DNA from 3 places in the Alloacidobacterium dinghuense genome. Region 1 is predicted to be linked to each of the others. Evidence: predicted binding sites of a transcription regulator. Region 1 holds the regulator's gene; each other region holds the start of a gene.
The links. The regulator LexA, encoded in region 1, represses DNA repair genes until DNA is damaged. The targets are predictions, from matches to a motif close to CANTTCGCTTTTTATTCGC.
Positions count from the first base shown of each region.

Region 2: a site for LexA is predicted at 1,664-1,682, ahead of H7849_RS04445 (P-loop NTPase family protein). Genes of this name have one in related genera too.
Region 3: a site for LexA is predicted at 1,595-1,613, ahead of recA (recombinase RecA). Genes of this name have one in related genera too.

Region 1 is NZ_CP060394.1:2,417,211-2,420,489, reverse strand. It holds gene thrB (homoserine kinase) at 1-613, shown strand, start outside; gene trxA (thioredoxin) at 890-1,249, shown strand; gene lexA (transcriptional repressor LexA) at 1,296-1,901, opposite strand; gene H7849_RS09855 (response regulator transcription factor) at 2,174-2,845, shown strand; gene H7849_RS09850 (sigma-54-dependent transcriptional regulator) at 2,876-3,279, shown strand, end outside.
Region 2 is NZ_CP060394.1:1,105,173-1,108,451, reverse strand. It holds gene H7849_RS04450 (DNA polymerase Y family protein) at 1-542, opposite strand, end outside; gene H7849_RS04445 (P-loop NTPase family protein) at 506-1,645, opposite strand; gene H7849_RS04440 (aromatic ring-hydroxylating oxygenase subunit alpha) at 1,800-2,939, shown strand; gene H7849_RS04435 (ABC transporter permease) at 2,956-3,279, opposite strand, start outside.
Region 3 is NZ_CP060394.1:293,952-297,230, forward strand. It holds gene H7849_RS01190 (FAD-dependent thymidylate synthase) at 1-1,207, shown strand, start outside; gene H7849_RS01195 (nuclear transport factor 2 family protein) at 1,211-1,561, shown strand; gene recA (recombinase RecA) at 1,717-2,793, shown strand; gene coaD (pantetheine-phosphate adenylyltransferase) at 2,909-3,279, shown strand, end outside.

The sequences.
Region 1 (3,279 bases):
GGCGGGCGTTGCTCTGGCATCGCATTTCGGTCGGCTCGGGTGGGACCGAGGGCGGATCCTGACGGAGGCGTCACGCTTAGAAGGGCATCCGGACAACACCGCGGCCTGCTGGCTCGGCGGCTTTACCGTTGCCTGCTGGCGCGGAAACGAAGTGGAGGCGATTTCGCTGACGCCCCGCGCCCTGTGGCAGGCGCTCGTAGTGATGCCACAAAAACCGCTGGCGACCGTTCTTTCCCGGAAAGTGGTGCCGGAGAGCTTCAGCCGGGCGGATGTCGTTGCCAACCTGCAGCGTGTGGCTCTGCTAACAGCCGCGTTTGCCACGGGGCATGGAGAACTGCTCGGCACGGCCGTGGAAGACAGGCTGCATCAACCCTATCGGGTGGAAGTTTGTCCCCTGCTGAAGAAACTCCTTCCCCTTTCGGGACAGGGCGAGATCCTGAGCGTGACGCTGAGCGGAGCAGGACCATCCGTGCTATTGCTCTTGCAGCCCGGCGTTGGTATCGATGCCACAAAGGAAATTGTGCGGAAACACACCGAGGACGAGCCGATCGAGATTCTCGAGTGCGGACTTCAGCTGAATCCAGCGCTGTGCCGAATTGAATCACATAGGTAAACTCATGATTCAAGGTTACTTTTGCATTACCTAAGTTTTCTTTACACAGAGTGCGCAAACGATTAATTTCGCACCGTGGGCAGTTCTGGGGGAGGGCTGCTCTAGCGCCCGTGACTCACAAAGCGTGAGTCCGGGCGCTTTAGTTTTTGGCGCCAAATTGCCTTTTCCGCACCACTGGGGTGGGATGGCGCTGTTGCGACCTTTGCGCACCGGTTATCATCTAATGAACTGGTTTCGCGGACTCAGAGAGTCGGAACAAGGTAACGAAGGAGGAGCATGGCAGGTCTGGCGGTAGTAGAGGTAAATGATGCGAGTTTTGAGCAGGAGGTTCTTCAGTCAGATCAGCCTGTTCTGGTTGATTTCTGGGCGGCATGGTGCGGACCGTGTAAGGCGTTGTCCCCGATCGTTGATGAGGTCGCTTCAGAGTATAGCGGCAAGCTGAAAGTGATGAAGATGGACGTGGATCGCAACCAGGCCACGCCGATGCGCTATGGGATTCGTGGAATTCCTGCGCTGCTGCTCTTCAAGGGCGGAAAGGTTGCTGACCAGATTGTTGGATATGTCCCCAAGGACACGATTGCACGCAGCATTGCCCGCGTGATTGAGTCACCCAGCGTTGCCCGCGTGAATGAGTAAGGAGACTTGTTTCTGAAGACGGCCCGGCGATTGCCGGGCTTTTTACTTATGCGTACTTTCTGATGACACCCAGGGCACGGCCCTGAATGGCAACCTGCGCAGCCGGCACGAAGATCGGGTCCATTTCAAGGTTTGAAGGCTGCAGGCGGATCATCGAGCCTTCTATGTAGTAGCGCTTTAATGTGGTCTCCGCACCGTTCACCAGTGCTACGACTATCTCGCCTTCGCGGGCGGAACGCGTTCTTTCCACGAGCACATAATCTCCGTCAAGAATGTGCTCGTCGCGCATGGAGTCGCCGCGCACCTGAAGCACAAATACATCCCGATTACCGATGATGTCGGTAAGGGAAATGGTTTCGGGATTTTCCGAAGCTTCAACCGGAAAACCGGCGGCAATTCTGCCCATGAGCGGCAAACGCTCACTGGTCCTGGTTTTGCTGCGAGCCGGCATGACATCGATCGAGCGGCTGCGATTATGCGCGCGTTGCAGCAGTCCTTTGTTCTGGAGGTTCGTAATGTGCTTATGTACCGTGGCCAATGATTTGAGGTCGAGTCCACGTGCGATCTCTTCAAAGGAAGGGGAGTAGCCGTTGCGTTGTACAAAGCCGGAGATGAAGTCCAGCACCTCTTTTTGCCGTCGAGTCACCGCCATAACGGCATTGTAGCGAATAAAAAGCGAATCATTGCAAGATTTTTTCAACGCACCGAGAGAAATTTTTCTCGATTGGTACATCTGCGTCTCAGGTTCGATGAAATCCGGCATGCGTCAAGCGCGTTCTGCTTATTTTTGTGCCTGCCTCCCATTTTGAAACCGCGGTGCATCATCATTCTCATTTCAGAACGCACAACGATTTTGCCCTCAAGCTTTGATTGTGTTCCACCCGCGCTCCAGATGACAGTGTGAATACGGCGAGGGAGCCACGCATGCGCTTGTTAATTGCGGAGGACGATCGAGCATTGGGTGCCTTTCTAAAGAAAGGACTGGAGACCGATGGGCATCAGGTGACTCTGGTTGCCGATGGAGAAGCGGCCACCGATATGGTTGTCACCGACACGCCCGACTTGATGATCCTCGATCTGAACCTCCCGCGAAAAGATGGAACAGAGGTCCTCCAATTCACGCGCTCGGTCGACGATGAGCTCCCCATTCTGGTTTTGACAGCGCGAACTGAACTGGCTACAAAGATCCGCTGCCTTGATCTTGGAGCCGACGATTGCATGCTGAAGCCGTTTTCGCTGCAGGAACTGCGGGCCCGCTGCCGGGCTCTGATTCGCCGCAAACGAGAGGCCGGGCTGGTGCTGCGTTACAGAGATCTGGAAGTGAATCGTGTGGATCGCACGGTGAAGCGCGCCGGAGAGTCGGTGCAGCTGACGAACAAGGAATTTGCCTTGTTGGAGTGCCTTCTGCTGGGGCGAGGGCGGTCAATCTCGCGCGGAGATTTGTTGCAGCGCGTATGGGAGATGAATCCAACGGCGAGTACCAATGTGGTGGATGTGTACGTGAACTATCTGCGCCGCAAGTTGAAAGACACGGGCGCTGAGCCCTTGATCAAGACGGTGCGCGGACAGGGATATTCGATCGGCGCACGCGCCTGATATCGGCATAAACCAGAGAGGGAAACAGGAATGGCGACATTTACTCCAGTGATGAAACGGGAATCGGCAACCTCAGCGCGAACGGCGGTGATTGCCAGCGCGGATCTTTCCTTCCGCCAGCGGGTCAAGGAGACTCTGACCGGATTGCACTGGAGAGTTCGCGAAGCTGCCGGCGGAGCTGAGGCGATCGCGCATCTCGATAGCGCACCCGCCGAAGCCGTCATTCTCGATTCGTGGTTGCCGGATCTTGAGGTACAGGAATTTGTCGCGGAGTTCGAAAAGCTCTATCCCCTTGTCGACTTGATAGCCGTGGATGGCTCGGTTGCAACGAAGACAGCTCGGAGTCCCCGCCGGAATGAGATCCTCTACGCGCTCCGACGTGGCCAGGACGAGGACGGCGCAATCTGGAATAGCGCGCCTGTGATTGAATGGCC
Region 2 (3,279 bases), 1.3 Mb from region 1:
AATGCTTTCGCTTCGTTCTGGGGTGGAATAACCGAGATCCCCGCCTTACCACGCGCAAGACAACAAGCGGCATGAAAGTTCTGTGAGACCGCAATGTTCACCAGAAAACCTGCTGCCATCACTCTACGGCGCAATTTGTTCGCGAGTTGCGCAGAATCTCCAAACAGGCGATGCATGTTTTGAATGTCGAGCACATATGTCCCGGGATGAGCTTCAATCGCTTCAATGCGTGGAGAGAAGCAACAAAGTATTGTGTGCAGGATTATGAGCCCGGCCTCTTCGCGCTCTCGATCTCGACGCAAAACAGTTGCGCCAGCAAAGGATTCAGCTTGCAAACGGCTCATCGCTTCCTGGATACCCAATGCTCGGGCCTGCTTGTTTGTTGCGAAGACCGTTTCTAACGGAGACTCGCCATCAATTAACGCCACTGCCTTCTTGCGCAGTTCCGGTCGCTGTTGTGTGAGGGACTGAACGTTAAAGTCCGGAGTGTGCAAAGCAGCATACATCACCGCACCTTTGCCCATTCCGTTTGGGTCTGCCATTCGGCTCTGGCAGGTGGTTTCTTCTGGATGATTGCTGAGCTTTCATTCCGATTTCGTTCTCGTATCAGCGTGTATTGCTGATTCTGGAAGAGTGGAGTTTCACCATTGCTCCACGCCTGATTGCCTGCCGACTCGCTGATAAGCACAAGGGCAGCACAACTACTTGCACATGGTGATGGGGTAAGAAGAATTAGAGCAGTACGTGCTTGTTCGGCTGCAAGCCTGAAGCGATACCAGGTGGCCAAAGGAATGCGCATTAAATGCCAAGATGTAAGATCGCTCATATCGAGCACAATTGCAGCGAAACCTCCAGCCTGGAGCAGCAGATCAGTCGCTCTAAGCGCCTGATCCAGACGTGACCAAGGGTTTTCGCTTGATGGAAAAGGTTTAGTGGCCATTTTTCTGCTGAATCTGGGTTCGGCCGGATTGACGTCAACAAATTCTCGAAGGAAATACTCGCCTCGTCTGGCAGGCAGACGATCGTATGCCACTTGTTCGTTGCGCTGAGCGCGGGGCAATGGTGCTGCGCATCTCGGTTCAGTTAGGGGACGATTTGTTCTGCCAGGAGTACCTATGCTTTTATCACGTAACAAACCACCTTCCCCTTTGAAGAGGAGCGAGACAGCGCTATCCATTCCATGCATCTCATTTCGAGGGTGCTGACCGCCACCGCTTTGATAAGTAGTCGGCCTTATCTTTGTAGCTGGCAATGAAATTTGGCTTACACTCTGAGGATCACATGCCCTTTGTTCAGATTTTGCAGGATTGATGCGCAGCCAGAGCAGCCTTTGTAGCACAATGCCGGCCGCAGCCGCTGATTCGGGAGACAGGGCATCGCTAACATCTACCCAAGCGCAGGCAGCCCCCGATTGTGTAATTCCAGAGAGAACAGAAAGTGCAAGCGAGGTTCGTCCTGTTGAAGCCGCTCCACTTATTTCCGTAATACTTCCGCAAGGAATCCCGCCTTCGAGTATTGAGTCTGCCTCCGCTATGCCAGTCGTAAAGAGCTCCGGCGGTTGTTTGATTTTTGGTGTGAAAGCCGCAGGAACACGATGTGCAAGTGTGGCCTCAATTTGAGCGCGAAGCTGTGCTGCTGTCGACATAAGACAAAAACAGCATAGGCGAAACAAAGGCGAAAGTCACTAGGACTTTTAAAGATTTGAAGTCAAAAATTCCGGGGCAGGCATTTCCTGTAAACTCGCCCCGAACGTCTTAAAAACAGTCAAACCTAGACTCGCGTTGCGCGGAAGGAACATTATGCACACCCCACTCTCCGAACTATTGGATCTTTACAATCCCGATGCCCTGCTGGAGGAGGCTTATACGTTACCAGCAGCATGGTACCGGGATGAACAAATCGCAAGTTTGGAGCATGAACGCATCTTCAGCCGCAACTGGATTGCGGTGGGACGCGTTGATCAAGTCGCTGTGCCTGGTCAATTCTTCACCATAAATCTGACAGGAGAGCCCCTCATTGTAGTACGTGGGGCTGACGGCGAGCTTCGAGCTTTCTACAATGTATGCCGGCATCATGCCACCGCCGTCGCCAATGTTCCATGTGGCATAGCTGATCATCTGCGTTGCCCGTATCATGGTTGGACCTATGGACTGGATGGTTCCTTGAAAGGAGCCCCGGAATTCGCAGGAGTGCGCGACTTCAACCGCGCAGAGAACGGCCTTGTTCCAATTCGTGCAGCTACTTGGGAACAATTCGTGTTTATCACCCTGAACGAAAATGCTCCCTCACTTGAGCACTTTCTTGGGGACCTGCCGGTAAGGACAGCGCCACTTTCTCTCAGCAAGATCCACTTTTTCGAGAGAAAGACCTATACCCTCGCATGTAACTGGAAAGTCTACATGGATAACTATCTGGATGGCGGATATCACGTACCTCACTTACACAAGGGGCTTAACAGTGTTCTGGATTACAAAGAGTACACAATCGAGAACAGCGAACGTTACTGCCTGCAGACAAGCCCAATGGTTGCTACACACGACAATACTTCCATCGGGACGACAAGGACGGGCGATCGTGCTTATTACTATTGGCTCTATCCCAACTTCATGATCAACGTATACGAAGGCGTCATGGATACGAACCTGGTTCTTCCGCTCACAGCGGACACATGTCTCGTCCAATTCGATTTCTTTTTTTCTGATATTAGCGACAACAAGGAGAGCTACAACCTTGAGAGTGTTACCGTCAGCGATCGCATTCAAGATGAAGATGTAGCTATTTGCGAATCCGTGCAGCGTGGATTGCACTCACGTGCTTATGGCGCAGGCAGACTCTCGGTCCGCCGTGAGGCTGGAGAACATCTTTTTCACCGCCTCCTGGCAAACGACCTTCGTAACCTTCACGAACTGGTTCAACTAACTAAGACATCAAATGAATAGGACTATCTGAGCGAGTTTATTCCTCGCGGAGAAGAATCAAGGGGCTAACGGAGAGTGCGCGTTGCGCTGGAATCCATGTGGCAACCAGACCCAGGATCAGCATGATCAGAACAACGCCGGCCAGCACCAGAGGATCGCGCGGCGTTGCTTGATACACAATAAAAGCCAAAACCTTGGTTGCCAAAAGACCTAGGAACAATCCTAGTGCAGACCCGAGCGCCAGGAGTTTGAAAGCCCGTCCTAACGCTGCCTGCAAGACTTCCACTCTCTGCGCACCGAGGGCCACGCGAATTCCCAGCTCCCGCAAGCGCTTGCTGACTGAATACGCAGCCATTCCAAA
Region 3 (3,279 bases), 2.1 Mb from region 1:
CGGATGGTACATGCCCGATTTTGGGGCAGATCGGAGTGCCGCACAACTCTATCGCACCTCGGTTGAAGGATTGTTTACCGCTTATCACGAACTCGCGGAGGGCATGTTCGAGTCGCTGACCAAACAGGTGGCCAAGCCCTCCGAAATGAAGCAGGAGAGCTATGATCGGACTTTGAGGGCACGCGCATTTGATGTAGCCCGCTACCTGCTGCCGCTCGCGACGAACACTTCGCTCGGCCAGATCGTCAACGCCCGCACCTTGGAGACACAGGTTTCGCGGCTGCTTTCTAGCCCCCATGCCGAAATCCGCCAGCTGGGAGAACGCCTGCGCGGTGCCGCCACCGGCCCGGCCTGGAACGTCCACGCCGAGGAACTTGGCAAATTGCAGCAGGAAGTCGCCGCGCTCGATCCAGCCCTTGGCGCCAAAGCCGAGGCTCTGCTCATGCGGGAAGTGAAAACCGCGCCCACCCTGGTGAAATACGCTGCGCAGAATAACTACGAAATCGAAACGAAGCGCGAACTGGCGCAGGCGGTTGCCGATCTTATGAAGGATGAGGCGATTGCGCCAGCTCCAGTGGTGGACCTGGTTGAGCGGAAAGAATCTCTCGAAGGCGAAATTGCCGCCACACTTCTCTACGGAGCCAGCCACTACTCCTACCGCCAACTGCGCGACGCAGTCTCGTCTCTCAACGAAGCCCGCATCAACGAGGTCATCGCCTTGGGTACGCGCCATCGCGGCAGGCACGACGAGTTGCTGCGCGAGTTCTCCGCCGGACAAAACCTCCGCTTCGACATCCTGATGGACATCGGCGGCTTCCGCGATATGCACCGCCACCGTCGCTGCGTGCAGATTATTCAGCGCTACACTACCGCCCACGGATACGACATTCCCGAGGGCGTGTCTGAGGCTGGGTTACAGCCACTTTACGAATCTGCAGTCCAAGCCGCGCACGATGCTCATGACAAACTCGGAACGGATTCTGCCGACTACATCCTGCCGCTGGGCACCCGCATGCGCGCCCTCTTCAAGATGGACTTTGCTGAAGCCGTCTACATCTCCGAACTGCGCTCCCAGCCGCAGGGACACTTCTCCTACCGCCGTGTCGCCTGGAAGATGTATGAAGCGGTTAAAAAACAGCATCCGGCGCTGGCACAGCATTTCCGCGTCACGGACGTAAACGAACCGGTAGACATGCTGAAGAGGTAGAAAATGTCGGCACTGCCTGAACAGTTTTTTCGCGATATCTACGCCGCCTTCAACCGCCGCGAGATCGACACCGTGCTCGCCGCCGTGCATTCGGATGTCGACTGGCCGAACGGCTGGGAGGGCGGACGCGTGCATGGAATAGAAGCCGTCCGCGACTACTGGACGCGCCAGTTCAAGGCCGTCAGCTCGAACGTAGAACCGCAAAGCTTCAGGACCGAGGAGGACGGCCAGATCGTCGTTACCGTCCATCAGGTGGTGCATGATGTATCAGGAAATCTGCTTACGGACACGATGGTCGAGCATGTTTACACCATCGAGGATGGATTGATCCGAAAGATGGACATCCGCCCTTGAGAGCAGCACACAGAATGTGGCAAGATTACTAAAGTTTTCTATTTTTCTTCGCCCTCGGGAAAAGAGTTGTTAGAATCGCCTCAATTCGACCCATTTTTCCTCATAAAGTGCGCGTATTCTGGCGCTAAACCGCGCTAAAGAACTGGAGAAGTATTGTGGCTGATGACCGTACCCGCGCCGTAGAACTGGCGCTTTCGCAGATCGAGAAGCAATTCGGCAAAGGCTCCATCATGCGTCTCGGCAGCAAAGAGGCTGTCGTGCCGATCTCGACCATTTCCACCGGCTCGATCTCGTTTGACGCCGCGCTCGGCGTAGGCGGCGTGCCCCGCGGCCGCGTCATTGAAATCTTTGGCCCGGAATCTTCGGGCAAAACCACCATCACGCTCCAGATCATCGCTGAAGCCCAGAAGCAGGGCGGCATGGCAGCCTTCGTCGACGCCGAGCACGCGCTCGACCCCGGTTACGCCAAGAAACTAGGCGTCGATGTCGACAACCTGCTCGTTTCGCAGCCAGATTACGGCGAACAGGCTCTCGAAATCACTGAAGCTCTCGTCCGCTCCGGAGCGATCGACGTGCTGGTCGTCGACTCGGTCGCCGCGCTCGTCCCCAAAGCCGAACTCGACGGCGAAATGGGCGACTCGCATATGGGCCTGCAGGCACGATTGATGTCGCAGGCGCTGCGCAAGCTTACCGGAACCGTCTCGAAATCGCGCACCTGCCTCATTTTTATCAATCAAATTCGCGAAAAGATCGGCGTCATGTTCGGCAACCCGGAGACGACGACCGGAGGCCGCGCGCTCAAGTTCTATTCTTCGGTCCGCATCGATATTCGCCGCATCTCGGCTGTGAAAGAAGGCGATGTCGTCGTCGGTGCACGGACCAAGGTCAAAATCGTCAAGAACAAGGTCGCCGCGCCTTTCCGCGAAGCCGAATTCGACATCCTCTACGGCGAAGGCATTTCGCGCGAAGGCGATGTGCTCGACCTCGCCGTCAACAACAACATCGTCGAGAAGTCCGGCGCCTGGTACAGCTATAGTGGCGAGCGCATCGGCCAGGGCCGCGAGAATGTCCGCACATTCCTCAAAGACAACAAGGAAACCTTCGAAAAGATCAACACCGAACTCCGCCAGAAGCTGAAGATCGGTGCTCCGGCACCAACAGAAATCCCACCTGTGCCAGTCAACGGTGCAGCCGTCGCGCAGGAAGCGGTGCGACCAGCAAGACGTCAGTAGCGCAAGTGTTGTACTCACACCTAAAGAGCTTTGGCAGAGGTCACTTCGGTGGCCTCTCTTTTTGTCTAGTGAGGAAATTGTGTGCGATCTGCATCGCGACTACAATTCATCTGGCGTGAATACAGTAAAAGCCATCTATCCCGGCAGCTTCGATCCAGTAACCAACGGACATCTGGACCTCATCGCCAGAGGGTCGAAGATCTTCGATCACCTCGTTGTCGCCATCCTCAGGAATTCATCGAAGAACCCGCTCTTCACGGTTGAAGAGCGGGTAGAGATGCTCACAGAAGCACTTGCCGGGTTCGCCAACGTCTCAGTAGCCACCTTCGACGGCCTGCTCGTTGACTTCGTCCGAGAACAGCATGCGCAGGCCGTGATGCGCGGCATCCGCGCCATCAGCGACTACGAGTACGAGCTGCAGATGGCCCTGATGAACCGCCGTCTCGCGCCCGAACTCGAAACCATCTTCCTCATGCCGGACGGAAA